DNA from 2 places in the Spelaeicoccus albus genome. Region 2 is predicted to be linked to the other one. Evidence: riboswitches for the same ligand, from Rfam matches in the RefSeq annotation. Region 2 holds a riboswitch; the other holds the start of a gene.

Region 1 (9,301 bases), 1.0 Mb from region 2:
CAGCAGGTAGTACCGGGCCTTGGCCAGTCCGATGAGCAGCGGCCACATCAAGGCCGCGTGATCGCCGGCCGCGACGCCGAGTTTGATGTGCCCGTCGCCGAGTTTGGCATCGGCCGCGCATATCGAAATATCGGCCAGCAGCGCAATGACCAGCCCGGCGCCGACCGCGACGCCGTTGATGGCCGACACGACGGGCTTCGAGCAATCCAGCAAGTTCTCGACGAGATCGCTCATTTCAATGAGCATGTGCGAGACGCGGTCGTGATCGCCGGCCATCCGCTGCACCATTTCCAGGTCGCCGCCGGCCGAAAAGGCACGGCCGGCGCCCGTCACGACGACGACGCGCACCTCGTCGTCGGCCGAAACATCCTTCCAGACCCTGGCCAACTCGCCGTGCATCTGTTCGTTGGCGGCGTTGTATTTGTCCGGGCGGTCAAGCGTCATCACCAGCACGCCGTTGGCCCGGCGCGCAAAGGTCACGTACTCGTAGTCGGAGTCGTGCATGGTTGTCGTCCCCTCGTCTCCTCGTCCGTCGGTTCGCGTCCTCGGAATTCATCGGATTTCATCGGATTTCGTCGGATTCTCACCCCGCCATGGTCAGCCCGCCATCGACGCTGAGGATCTGCCCCGTCACGTAGCGGGATGCCGGCGACGCGAAGAAATATACGGCGTCCGCGATTTCCGACGGTTCGGCCACTCGTCGGAACGGTATCGATTTGATGAGCGCTTGGCGCAAATGCTCCGGCTGCGCGGCGAACAAGGGCGTGTCGGTCGGGCCGGGGCACACGCAGTTGACGTTGATACCGTCTCGAGCCAGTTCGCGCGCCAAGGACTTGGTGAATGCAATGACGCCGCCCTTGGCGCCGGCGTAGATGGTCTCCCCCGCGCTTCCGACGCGGCCGGCGTCGCTGGCAATGTTGACGATGCGTCCGCCGCGTCCGGCATCGATCATGACTCGGGCGAATTCCCGGCACATGGCCACGGGACCGAGGTAGTTAATCTCGACCACTTTCCGGGCGAATTCGGCGTCCTCGTTGATGAATTTGTCGGTTCTGTCCCAGCCTGCCGCGTTAACGATTGTCGCCGGCGTCCCGATAGCGGTCACGGCACGGCAGAGCGAGGTGACGGATTCGGCGTCCGCGACGTCCACGTGCTCGGCGGTCATCATGTCGGGGTACTTGGCGGCGGATTCGGCCGCCGCATCGTCGTTGAGATCTGCACCGACCACCTGGTAGCCCGCATCGGCGAATTTCCACGCAATGGCGCGGCCGATGCCCGAACCCGCGCCGGTCACTATTGCCAGCTGCCTCGACATTGTTCCGACCTTTCTGCAATTGCGGTCCGCACGGCGACGTCCGTCACGGTGCGGCTGCGCGTCCGAGGAGATTGCGTGCCACTACGAGCTTGGTGATCTGTGCGGTGCCGTCGCCGATCTCGAGGCCAATCACGTCGCGCAGCCTGCGACCTTGCGGATTGTCCGACGAATATCCGGTATGCCCGAACGTCAAAAGCGACTGATGGACGATCTCGACGGCGAGCTTCGGGGCAAGCCACTTGACCATGTTCGCTTCAACGGTGTGCGGCATGCCCTGATCCTTGCGCCACAGCGCTTCATAGCAGAGCAGTCGTGCCGCGCGCAGGCGCGTGGCGCATTCAACGAGCGGGAACGCGACGCCTTCGTTCGTGCCGATCGGCGCGCCGAAGGCAGTGCGAATCCGGGCGTAACCGATTGCGTCGTCCAGCGCGGCCGCCGCGGTCCCGAGGCACGCCAGGGCCATGACCGCGCGGGAGTAGTCGAAGCCGCGCATGGCCGAGGTGAATCCGCTGCCTTCGGCGCCGAGCAAGCCGTCGCGGGGCACTGGCATTCCGTCAAAGTAGATGGAGGCCCTGCCGATCGGTCTGTTGCCGAGATCGTCGAACACCGAGCGGGTGATGTGCCCGTCGTCCAAGTCGACGATGAACGCGCTGACGCCGGATGGCCCGGCATTCCCGGTTCGCGCAAGGACGACGCCGACGTCGGCGTACATGCCCATGGTGATGGACGTCTTCTCGCCGGTGAGTCGCCATCCGCCGGCGTCCGGCTCGGCTTTCACGGTCAGGCTCGCCGCATCCGATCCGTGTTCGGGCTCGGTGAGCACGAGCGCCGGAATGGTACTGCCGTCGGCGATCGAGGGCAGCCACCGACGGCATTGGTCAGCGTCGGCCGCGCCGAGCATGATCTCACTGACGAGAGTGGAATTGACGATCAGGTAACAGGCGTTCAGATCGGCGCGGGCGACCTCTTCGGCAGCAATGCCGACCTCGAGGGCGCCGGCGCCCTGCCCGCCGTACTTGTCCGGAATACGAAGGCCGGTCAAGCCGATGTTCGCCATTTGGCGGGGCATCTCCGGGCGCATGGCGCCGTTCACGTCGTCCTCGGCGTCATGCGGGGCCAGTGTGCTCCGGGCGAACTCGCGGACACTTGCTCGGAAGGTCTCTTGGTCTGAGCTGAAGCCGAAGTCCATGGTCACGTCCCACCCTGTGCCATAGCCACTCCCACACGCGTCACGCGGGCCGCTTCGACTCGTTGCTTTCAGGCTAGATCGTCGCCGAAAGCCGGTCAACGGCGAAGTTCGAGTAGCCGCGACGCCGGATAATATGGAACAATCAATCGTCGCCTGCGCATGAGAGCCACTCGGTCGACACCGCACAGATGCGGGCCTATAGCTCAGTTGGTTAGAGCGCCACGTTTACACCGTGGATGTCGGGGGTTCGAGTCCCTCTGGGCCCACCACACTCACCAGGCTCGGACCCTTGCCCACCTTCGCTGTCGGTCGAGGTTCGAGCCGTTGGCATCTACGCGGCCTTGCCGGGTCGGACAGCGCGGCTCGATGACAGTCGAATCGAAAAACGGATCTCGCCGAATTGCCGTCCTGTGACCGAACTCATGAAAGAATTGTTTCGAAAGAGTTCTTTCGCGTTTTATCATTGAAGCATGACAGACGACCCAGGCTCCGGAAAGCAGCGCCACGCGCGCGATCCGAAGGACATCCGGGCACTCAGCCATCCGGTACGTCTGGCCCTGCTCGAGGTCCTCGCGGCGCGGGACACGGCGACCGCCACCGAGTGCGCCCCGCTGGTCGGCGAAAGCCCGCAAAACTGCTCATTCCATTTGCGCACCCTGGCCAAACACGGATTTGTCGAAGCTGCTGGGCGCGAAGGCAAAGAACGCCCGTGGCGCCGAGTTGAACGCGCCGTCTGGGTCGATCCCACGGACGACGAGTCCGGAAGCGCCGCCGGCGACGCTTTCGACGAGGCCACCGCCATCCACGAATCGACCAGGCTGAGTCAGTGGGTGACGGAACGCCGGCTGATACCGCGGCAGTGGCGCGAATCGCTCCTCTTCGCATCCCGGGTCGCGTGGCTGACTCCGGATGAGAGCGCCAAGTTCAATCGCGACGTCGAAAACCTGTTGGCCGAATATGACGATCGTCTCTCGCCGCGGGCGGATAAGCCCGGCGACGCGGAGTTCGTCCGGTTCTTCGGATTCTCCCGCCTTGTCCATCGTCCGTCCCAAAACACCGCAGACCACCCAAAGAGTAATAAGGAGTAAAAATGGCTCACTCGAAGTCCAAATCCCTCATCACCGTTGAAATCGCCGGCCGCAAGATCATCGATATCCGCCGAAGCAAATTGGCCGGATGGCCGGTCGTCGGCAGGATGAATGATCGCGAACGCAGCATCGTCGCCCATGACAGCGCGGGCCTGATCAGCAGGTAAACTGCGCGCGTGCGCACTGCCAAGGACGATTCCGCCTCGGGTCCCGCCGGTGCGCCGCGACTGAAGCGGAGCCTGTCGCTCCGCGACCTCGTCGTCTACGGCCTGTTGTTCATCGGCCCGACCGCACCGATGGGCACTTTCGGGGTGCTCGACGCCCGCAGCCACGGCGCCGTCGGACTGGTTTTCATCATTGCGACAGTTGCCATGGCGTTCACCGCCTGGTCGTATGCACGAATGTCGGGGGCCGTACCGCTGGCCGGGTCGGTGTTCGCCTACGCCACTGCCGGTCTCGGGCGCGCTCCCGGTTTCATCGCCGGGTGGATGATCGGTCTCGACTACCTGTTCATCCCCAGCATGGCCGCGCTGTTCACCGGAATCGCCAGCCACGCACTGATCCCGAGTGTTCCGGTCTGGCTGTTCACGGTGATTGGCATCATCATCATTACCGGCCTCAATCTGGGCGGCGTGAAACTCGCCGCCACCGTCGGGCTGGTGATGGTGGGCATCGAGATAGTTGTGCTGGCGGCGTTCACCGTCGCGGCAGTCATCGTCATCGCCGCACAGGGTCCGGCGCGCCCATGGCTGTCCCCCTTGATCGGCTTCCACGGGTTCGAGCCGGCGGGAATCATCGGGGCCGTCTCGGTCGCAGTGCTGGCATTTCTCGGGTTCGATGCGATCGCCAGCTTCGCCGAAGAGACCACCGGGTCGACGAAGCAAGTCGGGCAGGCACTTCTGTTTTGTCTTGGTCTGGCCGGACTGCTCTTCGTGGCTCAGACCTATCTGGGCAGTTTGTTGATCCACACCACGCCGCAGGAATTGACCGCGCATCCGGCCGACCAGGGAACGGCGTTCTACAGCATGCTTTCGTCCTCGATCGGCGGCTGGTTCGGCACGACAGTCACCATCACCAAGGCTGTCGGCCCCGTCTTCTCGGCGCTTGTCGCCCAAGCGGCCGTCAGCAGGCTGATGTACGGAATGGCCCGGGACGGTCAGCTTCCGGGCGCCCTTGCCAAAATCAGCCCGCGCAGCCACACGCCGCGGGTTGCCATAGTCGTTTCGGCGGCCGCCACGATCGTCATCGCCGTCGCCGCCGCGGTCCGCCCCGACGGCCTCGACCTGTTGTCGTCAATGGTCACGGTCGGCGCACTCACGGCATTCGTCTTCCTCCATGTGTCAGTGATCGGGTACTACATCGTCGGCAAACGCACGACGCGGCCCGTCCGCCATCTCGTCATCCCCCTCATCGGCATCGCCATCATCGTGGCGGTACTCGCTCTGGCCAGCCATTTGGCCCTCATCATTGCCGGCGTCTGGCTGCTGATCGGACTGGCGAGCCTGGCGATCCGTCGACACCGCCCTGCCACCACGTCGACGGGTGAATAGATGCCCGGTTACCGGCGGCCGGTAACCGGGCATCTATTCACCCTTCGACGATTCGGGGTATCGTGGAAAGCAGAGTGCTCCGGGGTCGGTGAAAATCCGAGCCGGCGGTGATAGTCCGCGACCCGCTCCCGATACGGGACGGTTGATTCGGTGAAATTCCGAAACCGACGGTGAAAGTCCGGATGGGAGGAAGCACACGGCACCGCGCCGTCGTCCGTCGACGACCGCGAATGCTCGCGCACCCCGGGCGGTAAGGGGAAGCGCATGACGCCGGCCGGCCGGACCGCTATCGACGCGGCAATGATGCAGGCTGTCGACGAATCTCGCCGCGGAGCCGGGCTGACCGCGCCGAACCCGCGCGTCGGCGCCGTGATCCTGGACGCCGACGGGAACGTCGTCGGCAGCGGATATCACGCGCGCGCCGGCAGCGATCACGCCGAAGTCGTCGCACTGCGCAACGCCGGAGACCGCGCACGCGGCGGCACGGCAGTCGTCACTCTCGAACCGTGCCGCCACCAAGGCCGCACTCCCCCGTGCACGCAGGCACTGCTGGATGCCGGCATTGACTCCGTGGCCTTCGCCGTTGCCGATCCGATCCATTCCGGCGGCGGCGACCAGCTCGAGGCCCATGGCGTCGCCGTCCGGCGCGGCGTCCGCGAGACCGAAGCGCGCGAGGCCAATCACGAATGGCTGATCGCCGAAGAGACCAAGCGGATTCACGTCACCTACAAAGCCGCTGCCACCCTCGACGGGCGGATTGCGGCAGCCGACGGCACCTCGCAATGGATCTCGAGCGAGGCGTCACGTCAGGACGCCCAAACCTTGCGGCGTCGCGCGGACGCCGTCATCGCGGGTATCGGCACCGTGCTGCACGACGATCCGCGGCTCACCCGGCGCGGCCCGGACGGCCGCGAACTGCCCGACCAGCCCCTGCGCGTCGTCATTGATTCCTCGGGCCGCACCCCGCCGGAAGCAAATGTCCGCAATGGCCGGGCACCGACCTTGATCGGCACGACCGACGAGTTCGGCGCCGATCCGGCCGGCCGCGTCGATCTCGATCGACTATGCGCCGACTTGTACGCACGCGGCCACCGCGGAGCCCTTCTCGAAGGCGGCCCCACCGTTGCCGGCGAGTTTCTGGCACGCGGCCTGATCGACAGGATCGTCGTCTACGTGGCCCCGACGCTCTTGGGGACAGGCCGGCCCCTCATCGGCGACATCGGCGTCGGCACACTGCGGGACGCGTCCCGCTGGCGCTTGCACGATGTAGCGCCCATCGGCGACGACGTCCGCCTGACTTACCTACCACGCACCGTTTCACAGGAAGGCATTGCTTAAGTGTTCACCGGAATAGTAGAAGAAGTCGGACGCGTCCGACGGATCGACTCGCAGGCCGGCGACAGCGCCCGGATGACCATCGAATGCGCCGCCGTCACCGACGACACAAAACACGGCGACTCCATTGCGGTCAACGGCGTCTGTCTCACGGTCACCGACTTCACGCCGACCTCGTTCAGCGTCGACGTGATGAAGGAATCGCTCGACCGGTCGAGCCTCGGCAGCCTGGCCGAGGGCTCCGGCGTGAACCTCGAGCGCGCCGTCGCCGTCGGCCAACGGCTGGGCGGGCATATCGTGCAGGGGCACGTGGACGGCGTCGCGATGTTGCGTTCCCGGCAGAGCGCCGAGAACTGGGATACCGTCACGTTCGACGTTCCTGCCGAACTCCGGCGGTATATTGCCGAGAAGGGCTCCGTAACGGTGGACGGCGTGTCATTGACGGTCGCGCATGTCACTGCCGACGGGTTCGACGTCGGCCTGATTCCCACAACGTTGAGCGAGACGACACTGGGCGCCCGCGACGCCGGCGACATCTGCAATCTCGAAGTGGATATCCTCGCCAAATACATCGAGTCGCTGGGAGCACGGTCATGACGGCCGACGACGTCCGGTTGGACACCGTGGACGACGCCTTGGCGAGCCTGGCCGCGGGGAAGCCCGTCGCCGTAGTCGACGACGCCGGGCGCGAGAACGAGGGCGATCTCATTCTCTCGGCGCAGCTGGCCACTCCGGAGACCGTGGCATTCCTCATCCGGTACACGTCCGGCGTCCTTTGCGCGCCGTTGCCCGGCGGCCGGCTCGATGCCCTGGCGCTGCCGCCCATGACCGCTGCCAACGAAGACCCGAAGGGCACCGCCTATTCGGTATCGGTCGATGCCCGAGCCGGGATCACCACCGGGATCTCGGCAGCCGATCGCGCTCGCACCGCCAACCTGCTGGCCTCCGACGACACCGATCCGCACGACCTTACCCGGCCGGGCCACGTCTTCCCCCTTCGCGCCGCTCAGCACGGCGTGTTCGAGCGGCGCGGCCACACGGAAGCGGCAGTCGATCTCACCCGGCTGGCCGGCCTCGTACCGGCCGGCGTCATCGGCGAGCTGACGAACGACGACGGCTCGATCATGGACGCGCCGAGCACGCGCGAATTTGCCAACGAGCACGGCTTGGCGATGATCTCCATCGCCGACCTGGTCGCCCATCGCTATCGGGTCGAATCGCCGTTGCGCCGGGGCGCAACGGTGCCGCTGCCGTCGTCCGCCGGCAATCCGGCCACGACGTTCCAGGCGACGGCGTACGTCGACCAGTCAACCGGTGACGAACATCTGGCCATCACCCTCGGCCTCGAGACCGAATCGGCGGAGCCTACAACCGTCCGCGTGCATTCGGAATGCCTCACCGGCGACGTGTTCGGCTCGCGTCGGTGCGACTGCGGAGCGCAGTTGGACACGGCGTTGGCCGAGATCGCCGCACTCGGCCGCGGCGCCGTGGTCTACTTGCGCGGCCATGAGGGACGCGGCATCGGCCTGTTCGCCAAGCTCCAGGCCTATGCGCTGCAGGACGCCGGGCTCGACACCGTCGATGCCAACACCGAGCTCGGCCTGCCGGTCGACTCTCGTCAGTACCACGCCGCATCGGCAATGCTCCGCGACCTCGGCACGACGAGGATCCGGTTGCTCACGCACAACCCGGCCAAGGCAGGGACGCTCCGCGCCGATGGGATCGACGTAGCCGAAGTCGCCCGGACGCCCGCCCACGTGACGGCCGAGAATCTTCGCTATCTCAAGACAAAGCACGACAGGCTCGGACATACCCTCGACCTGTCGACGACGGAAAGGCACGTGTCATGAGCAATGCCGGACGGGCAGCCAGCCGGATCTCGCGCGGAACGTTGGACGACGGGACGGTGATCCCCCGGCGTATGAGGGTGGCGATCGTCGCCGCCAGCTGGCATGAAGAGGTGATGGACGGCCTCATTGCCGGAGCGCAGCGTGTGTGCGTCGAGGCCGGGCTCGATCCCGAGCTGGTCCGAGTTCCCGGAAGCTTCGAGCTCAGTGTGGCGGCCGCCGTACTGGCGAGCCGGAAATATCAGGCCATAGTGGCGTTGGGCGTCGTCATCCGTGGCGGGACGCCGCACTTCGACTACGTGTGCCAGGCCGCCACGAACGGATTGACGGAGGTTTCGGTGCACACCGGGGTGCCCGTCGGTTTCGGTCTGCTCACGTGTGACGACGAAAAGCAGGCACTCGATCGAGCCGGCCTGCCGGGATCATCCGAGGACAAGGGCGCCGAAGCCGCCGAGGCCGCGATCGTGACGGCTTTGACCCTCGACCGCCTGCACGCTTGATCGTGCTACAACGACGAAAGGTGGACAGGTGCCCGGTTACCGACGGGTAACCGGGCCCCTATCCACCATTCGCGGGGGTTCTGCTGCTTACGCGGCAGGCAGGTGCAGCGTCTGGCCGACCTCGATGACGTTCGGGTTGCTGACGGTGGACTTGTTCGCACCGGCCAGCTTGATCCAGCCACCTTCGATGTCGAGCTTCTTGCTGATCTTCGACAGCGAGTCGCCGCCCTTGACCGTGTAGGTCTTGTCCGAGGCCTTGACCGTCGGGATCGTCGGGGTCTGCGGCTGCGAGCTCTGCGAGCTGCTGCTGTCCGAGCTGCCGGACTCGGGCTGCGAGCTCTGCGAGCTGCTGCTGTCCGAGCTGTCCGACTCGGGCTGCGAGCTCTGCGAACTCTGCGAGCTGCTGCTGTCCGAGCTGTCCGACTGCGGCTGCGGGGCGCCCTGGCTCTCCGGGGTGCCGCTGGCTCCGGCCTTCTG
Region 2 (9,301 bases):
AACTATTCGGCCGCCGAGCTCTGGTCGGCGTTGACGGACCCGCGCCGATTGGCCGGATGGCTCGGCGACCTCTCCGGCGATCTTCGCGTCGGCGGTACGTATCGCGCCGAGCTCGGCACCGAGGTAGGCACATCGACCGGGCGGATTCTCATTTGCGAGCCGGAATCGCGCCTGCTCGCGTCATGGCAGTTCGTCGGCGGCCAGGAGACCGAACTCGAAGCGCTGCTGGAAGATGCCGGCCCCGGCAAGACACGGCTCACGCTGGAAAACCGGGGAATCGCCATGGCCGACGCTCCAGCCGGCTACTCGGCCGGCTGGCACGTGTTCTTCGACAGGCTGGGCGAGATGCTCGACACCGGTTCGGCAGTGTCGTTCCTCGACGCGTATTCGGCCGCTTACTGCGTGTACGACGATCAGCTGAACGCACTCGGCGTCCTTGACGCCGGTCTGGATGACGACCCGAGCGGCGGGCAGCACGGATCGGTCCGATTCGAGCGCACATACGAAGCCCCGCCCGAGGACGTCTGGTCGGCCCTGACCGAGTCGAACCGGCTCGCCCGGTGGCTCGGTACCGTGACCGGCGACCTCCGGACGGGCGGACGCTACCGGCTCGATTTCGGCGACGGCGACGAGGCGGCCGGGCGGGTTGTCGCCTGCGAAAAACCCTCGCGACTCGAAGTCACATGGGAATTCCCGGGCGAAGGCACGACGAGACTCGAAGCGACACTGACTGCCATGGACGACGGCACGCTCGTGACGCTCAGCCACACGCGACTGCGCCGGGCGGATTTGTCGCAGTACGGTGCCGGGTGGCACACATTTCTCGACCACCTGGATGTCGTGCTCGCGGGTCGGGAGCCCTCCGGGTGGCAAACCCGGTACGAAGAGCTTCATCCTCGGTATCTGGCACAAATCCCCGAGCCGCACTAGCCCATTCCCTGTTGCCCCCGCGCCGAGTGGTGGGACGGAAGCGGGACGGAAACAGGGACGGGAGCGGGACGGGAACAGGAACGCGGCGGGGCGCGAAACGAGAAGAGCCCGGCGACGACGCGGGAATTCATTGCACTTTCATCTCAACTATTGACCGGGCGGTCAATCAAGAGTAAACCGGGACTTGTCAGCAAAAGGAACCTTCACGAGGAGGTTGGGAAAGATGAAGAAATGGGCACGCTGGCAAGACTGGGTAGCCGTAGTCGTCGGGCTCTATGCGGCGCTATCGCCGATCTGGACGGCTACTGACACAACAGCGACAACCGTACTGATAGTGCTGGGCGTCCTGACCATACTCGCGGCGCTGTCGAATCTGTCGCAGCCGGGAGTTCGTACTACCGAATGGGTCGAAGTGGCCTTCGGCATCTTGATGTTCATCTCGCCGTGGGTGATGGGATTCTCCGGGATGACGGGCGTCGCCACCACCGCATGGGTCGTCGGAGCGATTACGATCATTGTGGGTGCTTGGGCGGTACCGAGCGCGATGAAATTGCACGGAAGCCATCACCGTCCGGTTTCGGCCTGACGGTGATCGGACGCATCATGGAGGCGGGGCGTCGTTCGGCGCCCCGCTAGGAGGCCGACATGAGACATTCGCATCGCCGATCGGCAAAGGCCGACGGCGAGGCTCGCGAATTGATTTTGGACGCCGCCGAGGATTTGATTGCTCGAGGCGGCTTCGACGCCACGTCGACGTCGGCCATCGCCAAATCAGCCGATGTGCCCAAGGGCCTGCTTTTCTACTATTTCCCCAGCAAGCCGGAGATCCTCACGGCTCTCATCACCGAGAGACTTCCGGCAGAACGCCTTGACGCCAATGAACTCGCGGTCCCGGGAGATCCGGCCGCCAGCCTGCTTGCCACGTACACGCGTCTCAACCTCAGCGATCACGACTCCGGGGTGTTGCGCGTCATTCTGTGGCGCGAGGCCGAGACCCACCCGCACGTGCGTAGCCGATTGCGCAAAGTTCAAGCCAACGTGGAGCACGATATCGCCGCCGTCCTGACCGCATGCCTGGGCGGCAAAGCGAACCGCAAGGCCATTGCAGCGTGCGCATCCGCGTGGGCCGCCGCCGTATACGCCTTCGCCAGCGCAGACCGGCTGGCCGATCTGGACGGTCTTCCCAGGCAGAGTTCGGCGCGTCTGCGTGATGTCGCCCGCATGCTCGCTGCCGGACTCGGCACTCCCCTCGCGTTCGCTTAAACGAAGTCGTTCGAATACGCGTCCGACGCTTTCACGGGATGCTTGACGAGACCGGCTTTGTGCATGAACGCGGCCATGTCACGCCACTCCGACGGATCGTTGTGCCCGGTGGTGCCGCGCACTAGCGGGATCGTCGCTCTCAGTGTGGCCAGCGCGTCGGACTTCGCCTTCTCGTCCGTCATGGTCGGGACGAACTTGGCGCTCAAGTCCACGGTTTTGGTCGGATGACGCGTCATGAAGTCGACACCCTTCAGCGTCGCCAGGACGAACCGGCGTGCTTGCCGCGGCCGCTGCTTCAACGTTTTTTCCATGGCGCCGATGCCGAGTCCGACCAGTGGCAACTGCCCCGAGCCGTCCGGACCTATCGAACGCGTCCGGATTCCGGCCAGTTTGAATTGGACGGCGTCATTGTTGACAAATCCCATCACGCCGTCGACCTTGTGCCCGGCCAGCGCAGCTTGCTGCGTGAATCCGATGTATTTGACGGTGACGTCTTTTTTTGACAACCCGGCCTGACGCAGCATCGCCAGCAGCGCAAAATACGTCTCCCCATACGGGCCGGGCGTGCCAATCGTGCGTCCTTTCATATCGGCGGCCTTCTTGATGGGCGAATCGGCCGGCACGATCAGGGCGACGGGATATTTGGCGTACAGAGTGGCGATGTCCACCACCGGGGTGCCGGCGGCTCGGGCTTGCATGATTTCGTCGCCGCCCGCGTTGATGAAGTCCTCGGCGCCCGAACTCAATGCCCCGAATTCGCTTTCCGAGGCACCATGGTGGCGTAGCGTCACGTCGAGGCCCGCGTCGGAATAGTAGCCGAGAGATTTGGCTGCGTAGAACGGCGCGAATTGGATGTTGGGCGTGTAGGTCAGCCCGACCGTGACGGAGGAGTGCCCGCCCGTTGTGCCGCCGGTCGGCGAGTTCTCCTTCCGTCCTGCCGGAGAATTCGAGCATGCGGCTAATGTGAACGGCCCTGTCGCAGCGGCCAGCAGCATCAGGCGCCTGGATATCGTGTTCATCTCGTCCTATTCCTCGGTCAGTCCCACAAGTGCCCGCACACGCCGTTCGAACAGTCGCACGAGCAGATACATCGCTATCGCCAGCGCCGAGAGCATCACGAGCGTGGCGAACAAGCCCACCGTGTCGACGCTGTCCCGCTGTGCGTTGAGCAGTAAGCCGAGCCCATCGCCGCCCATCACGAATTCGCCGACGACCGCGCCCGTGACCGACAACGTCAGGCCGTTACGGACGCCGGCAAGCACACTGGGCATGGCCAGCGGGAACTCGATGTACCACAACATCGAGGCGGCGCTCACGCCGTCCATACGGGCGGCGTCGAGCACTTCCCGGTCAAGTGTTTGCAGACCGAGCACGGTCGTGACATAGATCGGGAAGAAGACGAGCAGCGCACACAAGATCGCAATCGGGAAGAGGCCGTATCCGAGCCACAACACGAGCAACGGCGCCAGCGCGACCGCCGGGATCGCCTGGGAAGCGGCGAAATACGGTTCGACGGCTGCGGAGAACAACGGCTTGCGCGCCACGAGATATCCCAGCGGCAAGGCGACGATTATTCCCAGTGCGCTGCCGGCCAAGCTTTCGACCAGTGTGCGGCCGGTGAACGTCAAGAGCGAGCTGTGCGCCACTTGCCCGACGAATTCCCCCGCGATGGCCACCGGCGACGGGAGGAAATAAGCCGAGACGACGCCGCTGCCGGTCACTGCTTGCCAGACCGCAAGCACGACGATTCCCAGGACGACCGGTGCCAGGACCCTGGCTGCCCGGGTCGTCCGGGTGGTCTTGCCCGAGGCTCGAATGGTGGCCACCTCGTCCTTCCCCTTCACAATTTCCGGGGCGACGGCAGCCAATGCGAGGCGGCGCGTCAATGGACGAGCCGTACTCGCCGTGCTTCCTCCCATCCGGACTATTACCGTCGGTCCCGGAATTCCACCGAGTCAACCGCCATGGGGCGGGTCGCGGACTATCACCGCCGGTTCGGATTCTCACCGACCCCGGAGCACGTATTTGCGTCCCTATTCTACCCCCACCCGTGCCACCGCTCCGCGCCGAGTGGCGGCGAATGGTGCCCGCCCAGCGCCGAGTGACGGGAGGACGGGCAGGGCGTCAGCCGGCCGCAGGGAGGCATTCCACCCGGCCATCGGGCACGAACGACGTCATGACCCGGCTGGTGACGGCCTGACGGAAGAACGGCGGCGACGTACGCACCCGGTACGTGTATCTGGTGCCGGTGGGGTACAAGATCTCCGTGATGCCGTTCCCGGACGAGCCGCACACCGCGGAGACGTCGACCTGTCCGGGCAGCTCGATGCCGAGTTTTGCGGCAACCACGTCTTCGGGCACGTCGTCCGGCGTCTCGATCTGCGGCAGCAAGCGCACGAACACCCCCGGGCAGCCGCCGTCCGCCGTTGACGGCCTGCAGGTGCCCACACCCGAGTGATAGTTGACGACATGCCTGGTCTGCACATTGTCCAGGCGCACCCGAACGGTGGTGGCAGCGCGGACGAACGTGATGGCACCGACCGCTGCCGCGACGATCAGGCACGCCACGACGACCTGGCGGGCAGTGCTCTGCCGGGCAGTATCGGACCGCAACGGTGCGGCAGCGTGGTTCTGCGCTTCCACGGTGTCAAGATTACGCGTTTTCCGGGTTGTCCGCGCCTTCCCTCTGTCGCGGTCCGAGGTGCCCCGGGCAGAATGGTCGTATGCCTAATACCGATGCGCCCAATACCGATGCCATGCCGACTTTCAGCCCCAACGACTCCCCTGCTCACGCCCACGCCATCGACTTGGGCGACTTCGTTTCATCGTCGCCTTCGTCGTTCCATGCCGCGGCCGAAGCGGCCCGGCGGCTTTCGGCTGCCGGGTTCGTACGGGTGTCCGAGACGGACGAGTGGCCGCGATCCGGGCGCTTTTATTGTGTGCGGGACGGCGCGATCATCGCCTGGGCAGTGCCGGACGCCGCGAGCGCGCGGACCGGGTTCCGCGTGCTGGGCTCGCACACCGATTCCCCCACGTTCAAGCTCAAACCGCGACCGACCACCGGCAAATACGGGTGGCTGCAAGCAGGCGTCGAGGTCTACGGCGGCCCGCTGCTCAATTCATGGCTGGATCGCGAGCTGGCGTTGGCCGGCAGCATCGTCACGCGCGCCGGCGTACGGCATTTGACCCGCACCGGGCCGCTGCTGCGTTTCCCGCAGCTGGCGATCCATTTGGATCGCGGCGCGAACGATGGTCTGAAACTCGACAAACAACAGCATATGAACCCGGTGTGGGGGCTCGGCGATCCGTCCGAGGCCGACCTGGTCGGGGTGCTTGCCGAGCACGCCGACGTCGACCCGAGCGATGTGGCCGGCTACGACGTGGTTCTCGCGGATACGCAGGCTCCCAGGCTGTTCGGCGGCGAGAACGAATTCCTGGCCTCCAGCCGGTTGGACAATCTTTCATCGGTGCATGCCGGCGTGCGGGCCCTGGAAGCGCTGGACGTCGAGAGCGCCGACCGGATCGCCGTGCTCGCCGCATTCGATCACGAGGAAGTCGGAAGCTCGTCCCGGTCGGGCGCGTGCGGGCCGTTCCTCGACGACGTCCTGAGCCGCATCTCCGGCGGGCTCGGCGCCACCGACGCGCAGTACCGGCAAGCGCTGGCGTCGTCGGTCTGCGTATCGGCAGACGCCGGGCATTCGGTGCACCCGAACTACCCGGGGCATCATGATCCGGCAAACCTGCCGATAGCCGGCGGCGGCCCCCTGCTGAAGATCAACGCCAATCAGCGTTACGCCACCGATGGGCCCGGCGCCGCCATCTGGCAGCGGGTGTGTGCGGCAGCCGGCGTTCCGACTCAAGAGTTCGTGTCGAACAACCAGGTTCCGTGCGGGTCGACCATCGGACCGTTGACGGCCACCCGCATCGGCATCCGCACCATCGATGTCGGGGTGCCGCTATTGTCCATGCATTCGGCGCGCGAACTCACGGCCGTCACGGATCCCTACTTCCTCGGGCTTGCCGCGGCCGAGTTCTTGAGGTCGGCTAACACTCCACCACGTTGACGGCGAGGCCGCCCATCGCGGTTTCCTTGTATTTCGACGACATATCGGCGCCGGTCTGCCGCATCGTCTCGATCACCTGATCAAGCGACACGCGGTGCACGCCGTCGCCCCGCAGCGCCATTGTCGCCGCGTTGATCGCCTTGCCGGCGCCTATCGCATTGCGTTCGATGCACGGGATCTGCACGAGTCCCCCAATGGGGTCGCACGTCAGTCCGAGGTTGTGCTCCATGGCGATCTCGGCCGCGTTCTCGACTTGCGCCGGGTTGCCGCCCAGCAGTTCGGCAAGTCCGGCGGCGGCCATGCTGGACGCCGATCCGACCTCGCCCTGGCAGCCGACTTCGGCTCCCGAAATGGACGCCTGCTCGCGGTAGAGCACGCCGATGGCACCCGCCGTCAGCAGAAACCGGACGACGCCGTCCATCCGGGTGTCCATATCGCTGCCGCGCAGGCCGCGCACGTACCGGGTGGCGTAGAACAGCACTGCCGGCACGATACCTGCCGCGCCGTTCGTCGGGGCCGTGACGACCCTGCCGCCCGAGGCGTTCTCTTCGTTGACGGCCAGCGCGGCAAGGTTGACCCAGTCCAGGTAAAGGCTCGGATCGCGGTCGGGGTCTTCGGCTTTCAGCTTGTCGTACCAGCCCTTGGCCCGCCGCCGCACCGTCAGGCCGCCGGGCAGATCGCCGGTGCGCGTGACGGAGATGTTCATGCATTCCTCCATCACGTGCCAGATCTCGATCAAACCCGCCCGGACGTCGTCCTCGGACCGGGCGGCCAACTCGTTCGCCAACATGATCTGCGAGATCGGCAGGCCCGTGTCGGCGCAGTGGCCGAGCAGTTCGGACGCCGTGCGGAACGGGTACGGAGGTTCGGGCAGCGACCCGACGCCGACGCTTTCCTGCGGCCCCGGCGCGGAAGTGAATTCGCCGTCGCGTTCGACGAAGCCGCCGCCGACCGAGAAGTAGGTTGCCGCATGCAGCTCGGTACCCGCGGCGTCCGCCACGGTGAAGGTGACCCCGTTGGTGTGCCGTTCGAGCACAGTGCGCGGGTGCAGCTCAATGGCGTCTTCGCCGGCTGCGATCGTGCGGGAACCGGCGAATTCGATCTTTCCGGTGTCGCGGATTGCAGCCAGCCGCGACTCGACCTGGTCCGGGAGGATCGTCTCCGGGTGCCGCCCCTCCAGGCCCAGCAACACCGCGGTCAACGTACCGTGGCCGCGACCGGTCGCCGCCAATGAGCCGTACAGGTCGATGCGGATCGATGCCGCGTCGCCGACGACGCCGAGGCTCGTGACCTCATCGGCAAATGTCGCGGCCGCGCGCATGGGACCGACCGTGTGTGAACTCGACGGTCCGATCCCGATGGAGAACAGGTCGAAGACGCCTACTGCCATGGTTATTGGGCCTCGCTCAATGGTTCGATAGTGGAATACAGCGGGTGGTCGGCGGCCAGCTTCGCCACGCGACCGGACAGCGCTTCGATGTCGTCGCCCAGCAAGCACTGCGCAATGATGTCGGCGACTTCTTTGAACGCGTCGGTGTCGAATCCGCGGGTGGCCAGTGCCGGCGTGCCAATCCGCAGGCCCGACGTGACCATGGGCGGGCGCGGGTCGAACGGGACGGCGTTGCGGTTGACGGTGATGCCGATCCGGGCAAGCCGATCCTCGGCCTGTTGCCCGTCCAGTTCGGAGTCGCGCAAGTCCACCAGCACGAGGTGCACGTCGGTGCCGCCCGTCAGCACGGTGATGCCGGCGTCCGTCACATCATCGGCCGTCAAACGCTCGGCAAGGATGCCGGCGCCGTCCAGACACCGGCGTTGCCGGTCGGCGAAACCGGGCTCGGAAGCGATCTTGAACGCCGTGGCCTTCGCAGCGATCACATGTTCGAGGGGCCCGCCCTGCTGGCCCGGGAACACCGCCGAGTTGATCTTCTTGGCCAGATCCGCCTCGTTCGTCAGGATGAACCCGCCGCGCGGCCCGCCAAGCGTCTTATGCGTCGTCGACGTCGTCACATGCGCATGCGGCACCGGGTTCGGATGCAGCCCGGCCGCCACCAGCCCGGCGAAATGGGCCATGTCCACCATCAGATAAGCCCCGACCTTGTCGGCGATCCGCCGGAACTCGGCAAAGTCCAACTGCCGCGGATACGCCGACCAGCCCGCGATGATCAACTTCGGCTCATTCTCCACCGCCAGCCGCTCGACCTCGGCCATGTCCACCCGGTAGTCCGAATCAGCCACGTGATACGCCACCACGTTGTAGAGCTTGCCGGAGAAATTGATCCGCATGCCGTGCGTCAAATGCCCGCCATGAGCCAAATCAAGGCCCAGGATCGTATCCCCCGGCTTCAGCAATGCGGCCATGGCCGCAGCATTGGCCTGCGCACCCGAATGCGGCTGCACATTAGCGAACCCCGCTCCGAACAGGTCCTTGATCCGCTGAATGGCCAACCGTTCAATCACGTCAACGTGCTCGCACCCGCCGTAATACCGGCGACCCGGATATCCTTCCGCGTACTTATTCGTCAGTACCGACCCCTGCGCCGCCATCACGGCGGCCGCCGCATGGTTTTCCGAGGCGATCATCTCCAGGCCGTCTCGTTGACGTGCAAGCTCGGCATCGATCTCGCGGGCAACTTCGGGATCGATCTCCGACAACGGCGAATTCAGATCGGTCATGCTCAGTCCTTCTTTCTGGAATAGAACGGCAGTGCTGTGACTTCGAACGGTTGGGGTTTGCCGCGCAAGTCGACGTTGACGGCCGTGCCGGGCTCGCTGTGCGCAACGTCGACGTACGCAAGTGCTATCGGGTACCCCAGAGTCGGCGACGGCGCACCGGACGTGACTTCGCCGATCCTGTTGCCGTCGGTGGCCGACTGTACCGCGTACCCTGCGCGTCCGGCCCGTCGCCCCGCGCTTTTCAGGCCGACGAGCACCCGGGCCGGCACGTCGTCCTTGAGCTTTTCAAGCGCGGATCGTCCGACGAAGTCGCTGGGCTTGGCCATACTGACGACCTTGCCGAGTCCGGCGGCGAACGGCGTCAGGTCGAC

Evidence for each region. Region 2 has a riboswitch for FMN ahead of BJY26_RS08140 (ABC transporter permease). Riboswitches for the same ligand answer to the same signal wherever they lie in the genome.
Region 1: another riboswitch for FMN. It lies ahead of ribD (bifunctional diaminohydroxyphosphoribosylaminopyrimidine deaminase/5-amino-6-(5-phosphoribosylamino)uracil reductase RibD); the one in region 2 lies ahead of BJY26_RS08140 (ABC transporter permease).

Annotation. Positions count from the first base shown of each region.
Region 1 is NZ_JACBZP010000001.1:2,785,073-2,794,373, reverse strand. Features, by position in the region: gene BJY26_RS13005 (enoyl-CoA hydratase/isomerase family protein) at 1-504, opposite strand, end outside; gene BJY26_RS13000 (SDR family NAD(P)-dependent oxidoreductase) at 584-1,315, opposite strand; gene BJY26_RS12995 (acyl-CoA dehydrogenase family protein) at 1,359-2,504, opposite strand; tRNA gene BJY26_RS12990 (tRNA-Val) at 2,697-2,773, shown strand; gene BJY26_RS12985 (ArsR/SmtB family transcription factor) at 2,975-3,592, shown strand; gene BJY26_RS12980 (hypothetical protein) at 3,595-3,759, shown strand; gene BJY26_RS12975 (APC family permease) at 3,769-5,142, shown strand; FMN riboswitch at 5,215-5,340, shown strand; gene ribD (bifunctional diaminohydroxyphosphoribosylaminopyrimidine deaminase/5-amino-6-(5-phosphoribosylamino)uracil reductase RibD) at 5,407-6,480, shown strand; gene BJY26_RS12965 (riboflavin synthase) at 6,481-7,074, shown strand; gene ribB (3,4-dihydroxy-2-butanone-4-phosphate synthase) at 7,071-8,327, shown strand; gene ribH (6,7-dimethyl-8-ribityllumazine synthase) at 8,324-8,824, shown strand; gene BJY26_RS19415 (transglycosylase family protein) at 8,912-9,301, opposite strand, start outside.
Region 2 is NZ_JACBZP010000001.1:1,761,393-1,770,693, reverse strand. Features, by position in the region: gene BJY26_RS08160 (SRPBCC family protein) at 1-930, shown strand, start outside; gene BJY26_RS08155 (SPW repeat protein) at 1,154-1,516, shown strand; gene BJY26_RS08150 (TetR/AcrR family transcriptional regulator) at 1,576-2,193, shown strand; gene BJY26_RS08145 (ABC transporter substrate-binding protein) at 2,190-3,212, opposite strand; gene BJY26_RS08140 (ABC transporter permease) at 3,219-4,112, opposite strand; FMN riboswitch at 4,096-4,217, opposite strand; gene BJY26_RS08135 (hypothetical protein) at 4,318-4,836, opposite strand; gene BJY26_RS08130 (M18 family aminopeptidase) at 4,917-6,257, shown strand; gene BJY26_RS08125 (L-serine ammonia-lyase) at 6,238-7,647, opposite strand; gene glyA (serine hydroxymethyltransferase) at 7,650-8,930, opposite strand; gene gcvT (glycine cleavage system aminomethyltransferase GcvT) at 8,933-9,301, opposite strand, start outside.